DNA from 2 places in the uncultured Virgibacillus sp. genome. Region 2 is predicted to be linked to the other one. Evidence: riboswitches for the same ligand, from Rfam matches in the RefSeq annotation. Region 2 holds a riboswitch; the other holds the start of a gene.
What was found. Region 2 has a riboswitch for thiamine pyrophosphate ahead of tenA (thiaminase II). Riboswitches for the same ligand answer to the same signal wherever they lie in the genome.
Positions count from the first base shown of each region.

Region 1: it holds a riboswitch for thiamine pyrophosphate, as region 2 does, so the genes downstream of both, Q1A47_RS03890 (ABC transporter substrate-binding protein) here and tenA (thiaminase II) in region 2, are expected to answer to the same signal.

Region 1 is NZ_CANMAB010000010.1:12,771-17,247, forward strand. It holds gene Q1A47_RS03880 (ABC transporter permease) at 1-88, opposite strand, end outside; gene Q1A47_RS03885 (MTH1187 family thiamine-binding protein) at 88-378, opposite strand; gene Q1A47_RS03890 (ABC transporter substrate-binding protein) at 382-1,395, opposite strand; TPP riboswitch at 1,711-1,820, opposite strand; gene eno (phosphopyruvate hydratase) at 2,163-3,449, opposite strand; gene gpmI (2,3-bisphosphoglycerate-independent phosphoglycerate mutase) at 3,475-4,477, opposite strand, start outside.
Region 2 is NZ_CANMAB010000045.1:24,920-29,396, reverse strand. It holds gene Q1A47_RS11265 (DUF2642 domain-containing protein) at 1-121, opposite strand, end outside; TPP riboswitch at 401-512, shown strand; gene thiW (energy coupling factor transporter S component ThiW) at 717-1,214, shown strand; TPP riboswitch at 1,203-1,305, shown strand; gene tenA (thiaminase II) at 1,370-2,056, shown strand; gene thiD (bifunctional hydroxymethylpyrimidine kinase/phosphomethylpyrimidine kinase) at 2,056-2,862, shown strand; gene thiM (hydroxyethylthiazole kinase) at 2,859-3,632, shown strand; gene thiE (thiamine phosphate synthase) at 3,672-4,253, shown strand.

The sequences.
Region 1 (4,477 bases), on a different contig from region 2:
AAAAAATACGACAAGCTATTTCCCAACTGATAAGGAAAAGGATGAGGACCAGAGCTGGTCGCCATCCCTTTTCTCGCAATCTTCTCATTAGCGATACTTCTCCGTTAATTGTTCCATGGAAGCTCCAGAAGGTTGATAAAGAACCTTCACCTGTGAAATAACATTTTCACAACCAATTTCAGTCATCCTTTTATTCATCTTCTCAATAATTCCAAATAGTTCTGCAAGATCACCTTGCATTGTAGTTTCTAGTGGACTTACCTGATACTTAACTCCGGAATGATCGATAATCTTAATCGCTTCATCCACATACGGAATAACATCTTCACCATTTTTCGTTTTCGGGATAATTTGAATACTAACTAGTGCATCTGCCATCATTTATTCCTCCTTTGTTTCTGGTAAAAACTCATTTGTAAATGCTTTTTCACTATCTAACGGTTTATCTAACAGCTCATTCTCATACATCCAATTGGCGTAATTCTCCCATACCTCTTGCTTTTGTTCCCCCCACTGGTCCGCATCATCTTGATACTTTGACGCTAACCAAGCTTGACTTGCTTTTACTAATTCTGCATCCAAATCAGGAACAGCGTTAATTAAGATATCAGCGGCTTCCTCTGGTTGCTCAATTGCTAGATTATAACCTTTAGATACTGCAGCTAAGAATTGCTTAACTGTTTCTGGATCATCTTTGATCATTTTTTCATTGGTAGCTAAAACCGGCGTGTAATAATCTAAATTTGACGAATAATCGGTTAAATACACCATATTAATTTCTTCATCACGGAGCTCTGCCTCTACACCAGTCCAACCATAATAAATCCACGCAAAATCAATATCTCTTTTCACCGCAGTAAAAAAGTCCGTATCGCCCATGTTGATAATATCAACTGATTCTACATTAGCATTTTCCTGCTGCATGAGTGAGGTTAGAACCGCTTTTTCTACTGGAGCTCCCCAGCCACCATATGTTTTATCTTCAAAATCTTTAGGTGTAGTAATCTGTTTATTCTTGGGTGAGGCAAAACCTGAGGTATTATGCTGTATAACAGCAGCAATGGAAACAATCGGTATATCTTGTACACGAGCTTCAGTAATCCCCTCCTGATAACTCACACCAAAATCTGCTTTACCAGATGCAATTAACTGATCTGCTCCCGCTTCACCAGGCATAATTATGTCCACATCAAGGCCTTGCTCTTCAAAATATCCCTTCTCTTTTGCAACATATAATCCTGTATGATTCGTATTTGGTGTCCAATCAAGTACAACAGAGATCTTTTTCTTTTCTGTTGAGTCATTGTTCTGCTGACTTTGTTCTTTCTCTTCTGTACCACATGCCGTTAATATAAGCAGTGTAATCCCTAAACTAAGCAGTAAAAGCTTCTTCAATGTTTTCCTCCTCTTGAATACCTTTCTCATTGTAAGGAACAGCGTATGTATCATCTTGTTTGACTGTAATTCCTTCGCTAAGAATAAAAGCGCAAACACCCGATTAGCAACGCAGCGACGATTCAACGGAGATAAAGGACTCACGGTGAGCTTGCGAGCCGATGATGATTTAGATTAGGGCGATTCATGATGAAGTAGCCTAGTTTCTGGGCGCTGGAGCTGGACGCAGCTCAACACGCAAATTTTATAATTTCTTAGACTATAAAAAATGCCCTAGATGGTTAATCACCATTAGGGCATATACAACTTAATATTTGATGTATCAAACATGTTCCCTACGCTGGTTTAAACCAGATCAGGTTCTAAGAGTCAGTACCTTACGGATACAATCTCAACCAGCAACACTGGTCCCCCTACAACTTTAGTATTCTATTATTAATTCCATAGTAACTATGACATAATTCGTCCATTTAATCAAGTTTAAGAAACTCAAAAAATATAGAAACTTCTATGAACATAGAAGCAACTTCTGCATAAAGTGACACTTTAATCAGTGGGGGTTTTATTTATCCCACATTGATTGTTAGCACCACAGACCTAAAATCCTTTGAACCGACCGGACATTTACCGGCAATCGATCCTCCACTTCCCCATAGTGGTTTTACTTTATTGCTTAAAGTGGATTATTACTGCCAGTTATATGTGTGGGATAAACCTATAAAAAACCTCTTAAAGTATAACCACCATACCTTAAGAGGTTTTCTTCCCTATTTATTTAGGTTATAGAACGCTGTCTTACCAGCATATTCACCCATGCCTGCTAGCTCATCTTCAATGCGAAGCAGTTGATTGTATTTAGCTACACGATCTGTTCGAGAAGGTGCACCTGTTTTGATCTGACCTGCATTAGTCGCTACAGCAATGTCAGCGATCGTTGCATCTTCTGTTTCTCCTGAACGGTGTGAGATAACCGCTGTATAGCCAGCGCGTTTTGCCATTTCGATTGCTTCGAACGTCTCTGTTAATGTACCGATTTGATTAACTTTTACTAAGATAGAGTTTCCAATACCTTGTTCAATACCTTTGGAAAGCTTATTAGTATTTGTTACAAATAAATCATCTCCGACAAGCTGTACTCGTCCACCAAGACGATCTGTTAATACTTTAAATCCATCCCAATCATTTTCATCTAGTCCATCTTCAATGGAGATAATTGGGTATTTGTTGATCATGTCTTCATACCAATCAACCATCTCTTCAGAAGTACGAACAACACCTTCACCTTTTAGATTATATTTACCATCTTCATATATTTCTGAAGCAGCAACATCCATTGCAAGCTTCACTTCTTCTCCTGGCTTGTAACCAGCAGCTTCAATTGCTTCCACAATTGTTTGTAAAGCTTCTTCATTAGAAGCAAGGTTTGGTGCAAATCCGCCTTCGTCACCAACAGCTGTGTTATACCCCTTTGATTTTAATACATTTTTCAATGAATGGAAAATTTCAGCACCCGTACGTAGTGCTTCTTGGAACGTTTCTGCTCCAACTGGCATAACCATAAACTCTTGAATATCTACGTTATTATCGGCATGCTCACCACCATTAAGAATATTCATCATTGGTGTTGGTAGGGTTTTTGCATTAAATCCACCGAGGTAGTTATATAACGGTACTTCAAGATAACTAGCAGCAGCATGTGCTACAGCCATGGATACACCAAGAATTGCGTTAGCACCAAGTTTGCCTTTATTTTCAGTTCCATCTAATTCGATCATTAACGCATCGATGATATTCTGACGAGTAACATCAATCCCAAGTAATTCAGGTGCAATTATTTCATTTACGTTTTGAACTGCTTTTAGAACACCTTTTCCAAGATAACGATCTTTATCACCATCACGTAATTCCACAGCCTCGTATTCACCGGTAGATGCACCGCTTGGCACAAGTGCAGAACCGAAGGCACCTGATTCTGTAAATACTTCCACTTCAACTGTCGGGTTACCGCGTGAGTCTAATACTTCACGTGCATATACATCAGTAATGTATGGCATAATTTTTCTCTCCTTTAATTTCCTTTTATTTAATTAATGATTCGCCAGTCATTTCTTCTGGTTTTTCAATACCTAGTAAATCCAATAAGGTTGGTGATAGATCAGCTAAAATCCCACCATCTCGTAATGTTATATTTTCTTCTGTCACAATTACCGGAACAGGATTTGTCGTATGAGCAGTCATTGGCTTACCTTCAAGCGTAACTACCTCATCAGAATTACCGTGATCAGCAGTAATAATGGCATTCCCGCCAAGCTCTTTAATTTTATCAACAATTTTCCCTAGACATTCATCAACTACTTCAATTGCTTTAATAGTCGGCTGTAATTTACCAGAATGTCCAACCATGTCCGGGTTAGCAAAGTTCAAGATAATTGCATTGTGTTCACCAGCATCAAGTTCTTTGAGCAACGCGTCCGTCACTCCATAAGCACTCATTTCTGGTTTTAAATCATATGTTGCAACCTTTGGCGAATCAATCAATACACGTTTTTCACCATCAAATTCTTTCTCACGACCACCACTCATAAAGAAAGTGACATGTGGATATTTTTCTGTCTCAGCAATACGTAATTGCTTCAAATTATGCTGAGATAATACTTCGCCAACTGTATTATCTAGGTTAACAGGTTCGTAAGCAACATAGCCATCGACTGTTTCACTAAAATTCGTTAACATTACAAAGTCCAAATTTTTTGGCACGTGCTCACCACGATCAAAATCACGAAAATCTTCATTTGCAAAGGTACGTGAAATCTGAATAGCGCGATCTGGACGGAAGTTATAAAAGATTATAGAATCTCCATCTTTAATTTTCCCAACTGCTTCACCGTTTTCATCTGTGATGACAGATGGAATAACAAACTCATCGTAAATTTCATTTGCATATGAATCGTCAACAACCTCTATTGGGTCTTGATATGCTGGTCCTTCTCCATATACCATTGCATCATACGCTTTTTTCACACGATCCCAACGTTTGTCACGATCCATGGAATAATAGCGGCCTGAAATGGTTGCAAATTGA
Region 2 (4,477 bases):
CATAGTCAGATCTAACCTTCAAAAGAGTCCCTGTTACTGTTCCAAAAGGAGTAGTGATCTCTATCTGTTCGTTCACCAAACTCTGAAGTAATTCTCTAATCGTAGAGGGAGTGCTTACCATTTTATCTTCACCCTTTCTTTAATATATCTCTATTTACCCTATGCTAAATTCATCTTGTCGTAAGGGCATTTATTTCCAAATAACATAAATTCAACAAATATCATATAACTATAAATAAAACTTAATAGACTGCTATCTTTAAGTGATATTAAAATTACGCGTTTATAAAAATAACTCTGTAGGTTAATACGCTATATTCTTTTTCCCATGACAAATAACAATATATTTGTTATGCTTGATTCAGTTAGTTGCTGAAAGCATAATTAAATTCACAAGTTACTTAACTACTAGGGGTGCCCAATATGTGGGCTGAGAGGAAACACGTGACGTTTCTAACTCTTATGGACCTGATCTGGTTAATACCAGCGGAGGGAAGTAGTAGACGCAACGTCTTTCTATTTTCTTACACAAAGCCAGGTCCATGGAGGATCTGGTTTTTTTCATAAGAACAGAGTGGATGTATATTATGCTTTGCTGTCTACCTTTAGCATCCATAGCTACTGGGGAGAGGCGTGTAGGACGTAAGCTATACCGCATATTGTCGGTAATTCCTATTGTTGTCCTATGCTCACTTTTTATAGAAAGGAGGGAATAAGTGAGAAGAACGCACGTATTAACATTGATGGCAATTTTCGTAGCAATTGGAACATTAGGAGCACAATTCTTATGGTTTCCTGCTGGAATTGCTAAAGCGTATCCAGTGCAGCACGCAGTAAATGTAATGGCGGCAGTAATACTGGGACCTGGTCCAGCCGTAGTCATAGCTTTTATGATTGGAATTTTACGAAATATGCTGGGGATTGGTACATTACTTGCTTTTCCGGGAGCAATGGTTGGTGCTTTCCTTGCTGGGCTTTTTTATCAGTGGTTTGGTAGAAAGCTGTGGGCTGTGATCGGAGAAAGCATTGGTACTGGTATTATCGGATCATTCATAGCGGTTCCATTTGCTAAATTGTTTATGGACAGTGCTGCTGGCGCTTTCATTTTCATGCCATCGTTTTTGGTAAGTAGCATAACTGGCGCATTTATTGGCTGGTTCATTTTATTACGAGTAAAGCAAGAAGATACGATACGCGTACAAGGAAACTACTAGGGGCGCTTTGTTGCTGAGATAAGGACTTTTCCTTTGTCCCTTTGAACCTGATCTGGATAATACCAGCGCAGGAAAGTAGTGGGGAACATATTATTATCCTCTATTTATCTACTTTTACACCTCTAGTGGCTTCCCATAATAGAAGGAGGCTAAATATGAATTTCACTGATCAATTAAGAGAAGAAAACAATGATATTTTCCAGCTTATTTTTAATCATCCCTTTGTTCAGGGGATAGGGACTGGCGAGATTTCTAAAGATGCGCTCGCACATTATATTAAAGCGGACTTTGAATACTTAAATGCCTTTATGCAAATTTATGGAATAGCGCTATCCAAATCAAAGAAACGTGATGATATTGCTTATTTCTTTGATCAAATAAATTTTATATTAAACGATGAAATCCACCCACATCATAACTTCTGCAATCATATCGGTGTGGACTATGCGTCCTTACAAGGACACCCTTTGCCACCTACTGCAGATCATTACATTAAACATATGATGTATCATGCACAAATGGGAACGTCTAGTGAGATACTAGGAGCTCTACTTCCATGCCCTTGGACATACTTAGAAATTGGTAGGGAATTAATGGAGCAGTATAATCCTAATAAAGATCACCCTTTTTACGATTGGATTAGTTTCTATGCAAGTGGTGATGTAGATAATACCACCTTTGAATTGAGAAAACGGTTGGATATACTTGCAGAAAATGCTGCCAAGGATGAAAAAGATCTCATTAGAGAAGCTTTTCGAAAAAGCTGCCAGCTGGAGCTTAAATTCTGGGAAATGGCCTACACATGTGAATCATGGCCAAACGCAGAAAAGGTGAACAGCTAATGGATAGCATACCTTGCGCGCTGACTATTGCTGGAACAGATCCGAGTGGCGGTGCTGGCATACAGGCAGACCTAAAAACATTTCAAGAACTAACCGTATATGGAATGTCTGTAATCACCTCTGTTGTGGCACAAAATACAACCGGTGTGCAAAACGTACACCATCTACCTGTTACGATGATAAATGAGCAACTAAACTCAGTTATATCAGATATGCCTGTGCATAGCATAAAAACAGGTATGATTGCGAACAAAGATATGATGCAGGTTATTGCAGAGCACTTGTCCAAATCAGTTGTGAACTATGTCATGGACCCTGTCATGGTTGCAACTAGTGGCGATCCATTAATATCGGAAGATGCTCGATCGTTTCTCAAACAGCAGCTATTACCATTAGCGACTGTAGTTACTCCTAATATTCCTGAAGCACAGTATATTACAGGACAATCTATTGATAATACAAGTGATTTGCAAGAAGCGGCTTTCGAGATCGTCAAAAGCTTTGGAGCACGCGCAGCACTTGTTAAAGGTGGCCACCTGCAAGGTAAAGCCGTCGACTATTTATATGATGGGAATAAGCTTTACACGTTCGAAGCAGAGCGGTTTCAAACAAAGAATACACATGGTACAGGTTGTACGTATTCAGCGGCAATTACTGCTCATCTAAGTAAAGGTCTACCACTTTACGAAGCTGTAAAGCAGGCGAAACAGTATGTAACAGCTGCTATTCAATACTCCTTTTCACTTGGTGCCGGTAACGGACCTACAAATCATTGGGCGGTACGCAAAGAAAGGGTGGAACAATGACACAATCCATTATTCAAGCAGTTAGAGAACAAAAACCATTGATCCATAACTTAACCAATGAAGTAGTCATGAATTTTACAGCTAATGGTCTTTTAGCCTTTGGTGGAGCACCGATAATGGCAAAAGCAGAACAAGAGGCTAAAGAAATGGCTACCGCTGCGAATGGTGTACTTATTAATATTGGTACAACAACTTTAAACGAGCTATCAGCTATGAAACTAGCAGGAATAGCCGCAAATAAAAAAGGTATCCCTGTCGTACTTGACCCAGTTGGCGTAGCGGCTACAACCTTTCGCCAAGAAGCTGTAAAGCATTTGCTACACGAAGTACAGTTTACCGCAATCAAAGGTAATGCTGGTGAAATGGCACAGCTTGTGGAGATCCCTTGGAAAACAAAAGGTGTTGAGTCAATTGGGGACGGTAATCTAGAAGAAATTGCCGTTAAAGTTGCCAAAGCCTATCATACAACTGCTGTAGTTACTGGTGAGACGGATGTAATTTACAGTGAAGGGAAAATAATTCACAACACGACTGGTCATGTATGGCTAGAAAAAATTACTGGTGCAGGCTGCTTATTAGGAGCTATTCTAACTGCATGCTTAACAACTAATCATGCTCTAGAAGCTAAGGCATTGGCAGCAGTACAGTTTTATGGACTTGCTGCTGAACACGCGGCTTCTCAAGAATATGTGCTTGGTCCTGGAAGCTTCTTACCAGCATTTATAGACGCCCTTTCCAAAGACTTAGATCAATTGAAAGGAGTTAATTAATCTTTGCAGCTAAAGGATGCTCTAAGAAAATACTTTATTATGGGTAGTCAGAACTGCCATAACGATCCAAAGCATATTTTGGAACAAGCAGTAAAAGCTGGTATAACAGCATTTCAATTTAGAGAAAAAGGAAACGGGTCATTAACTGGTTATAAAAAATTTATTTTAGGAAAACAACTTCGGAATATCTGTCAAAACTATCGTATACCTTTCTTCGTTAACGATGACATAGAACTTGCTGAAATATTAGATGCAGATGGTATCCATGTTGGTCAGGATGATGTATCTGCTCTGGAATTACGTAGGCGTTTTCCAAATAAATGGGTCGGCCTTTCTGTATCAAATAAAACAGAATTAGTAAATAGTCCCATTTCCTCTGTTGACTATTTAGGAGTGGGGCCAATATTTTCTACTACAACAAAAGAGGATGCTAAATCAGCGATTGGACCGAATTGGATAAAAGATATCAAACAAGCTTATCCCTCCCTGCCAATTGTGGGTATAGGTGGTATCACTACAGACAATGCAGCTTCTGTTATCCAAGCGGGAGCGGATGGGGTTGCGATCATATCCGCTATAACCCTTGCAGAAGATATTAATAAAGCTGTTCTACAATTATAGTAGTAACAATCTATATTCAAAGAGTGCAGAAATAGCACACAAAACAATTAAAGCTGTGCCCAATAAAAAACAATCGGCACAGCTTTTTTTACGCTTGCTTTTTCGTCAATCCTGCGACTCTTTATACGAATAAAAGCAAAGCGCCCAATTAGAAACGTAGCGACTGGAGCGAGAGAAAGAATCATGGTGAGCTTCCGAGCCAATAATGAATTAGATTAGAGCGA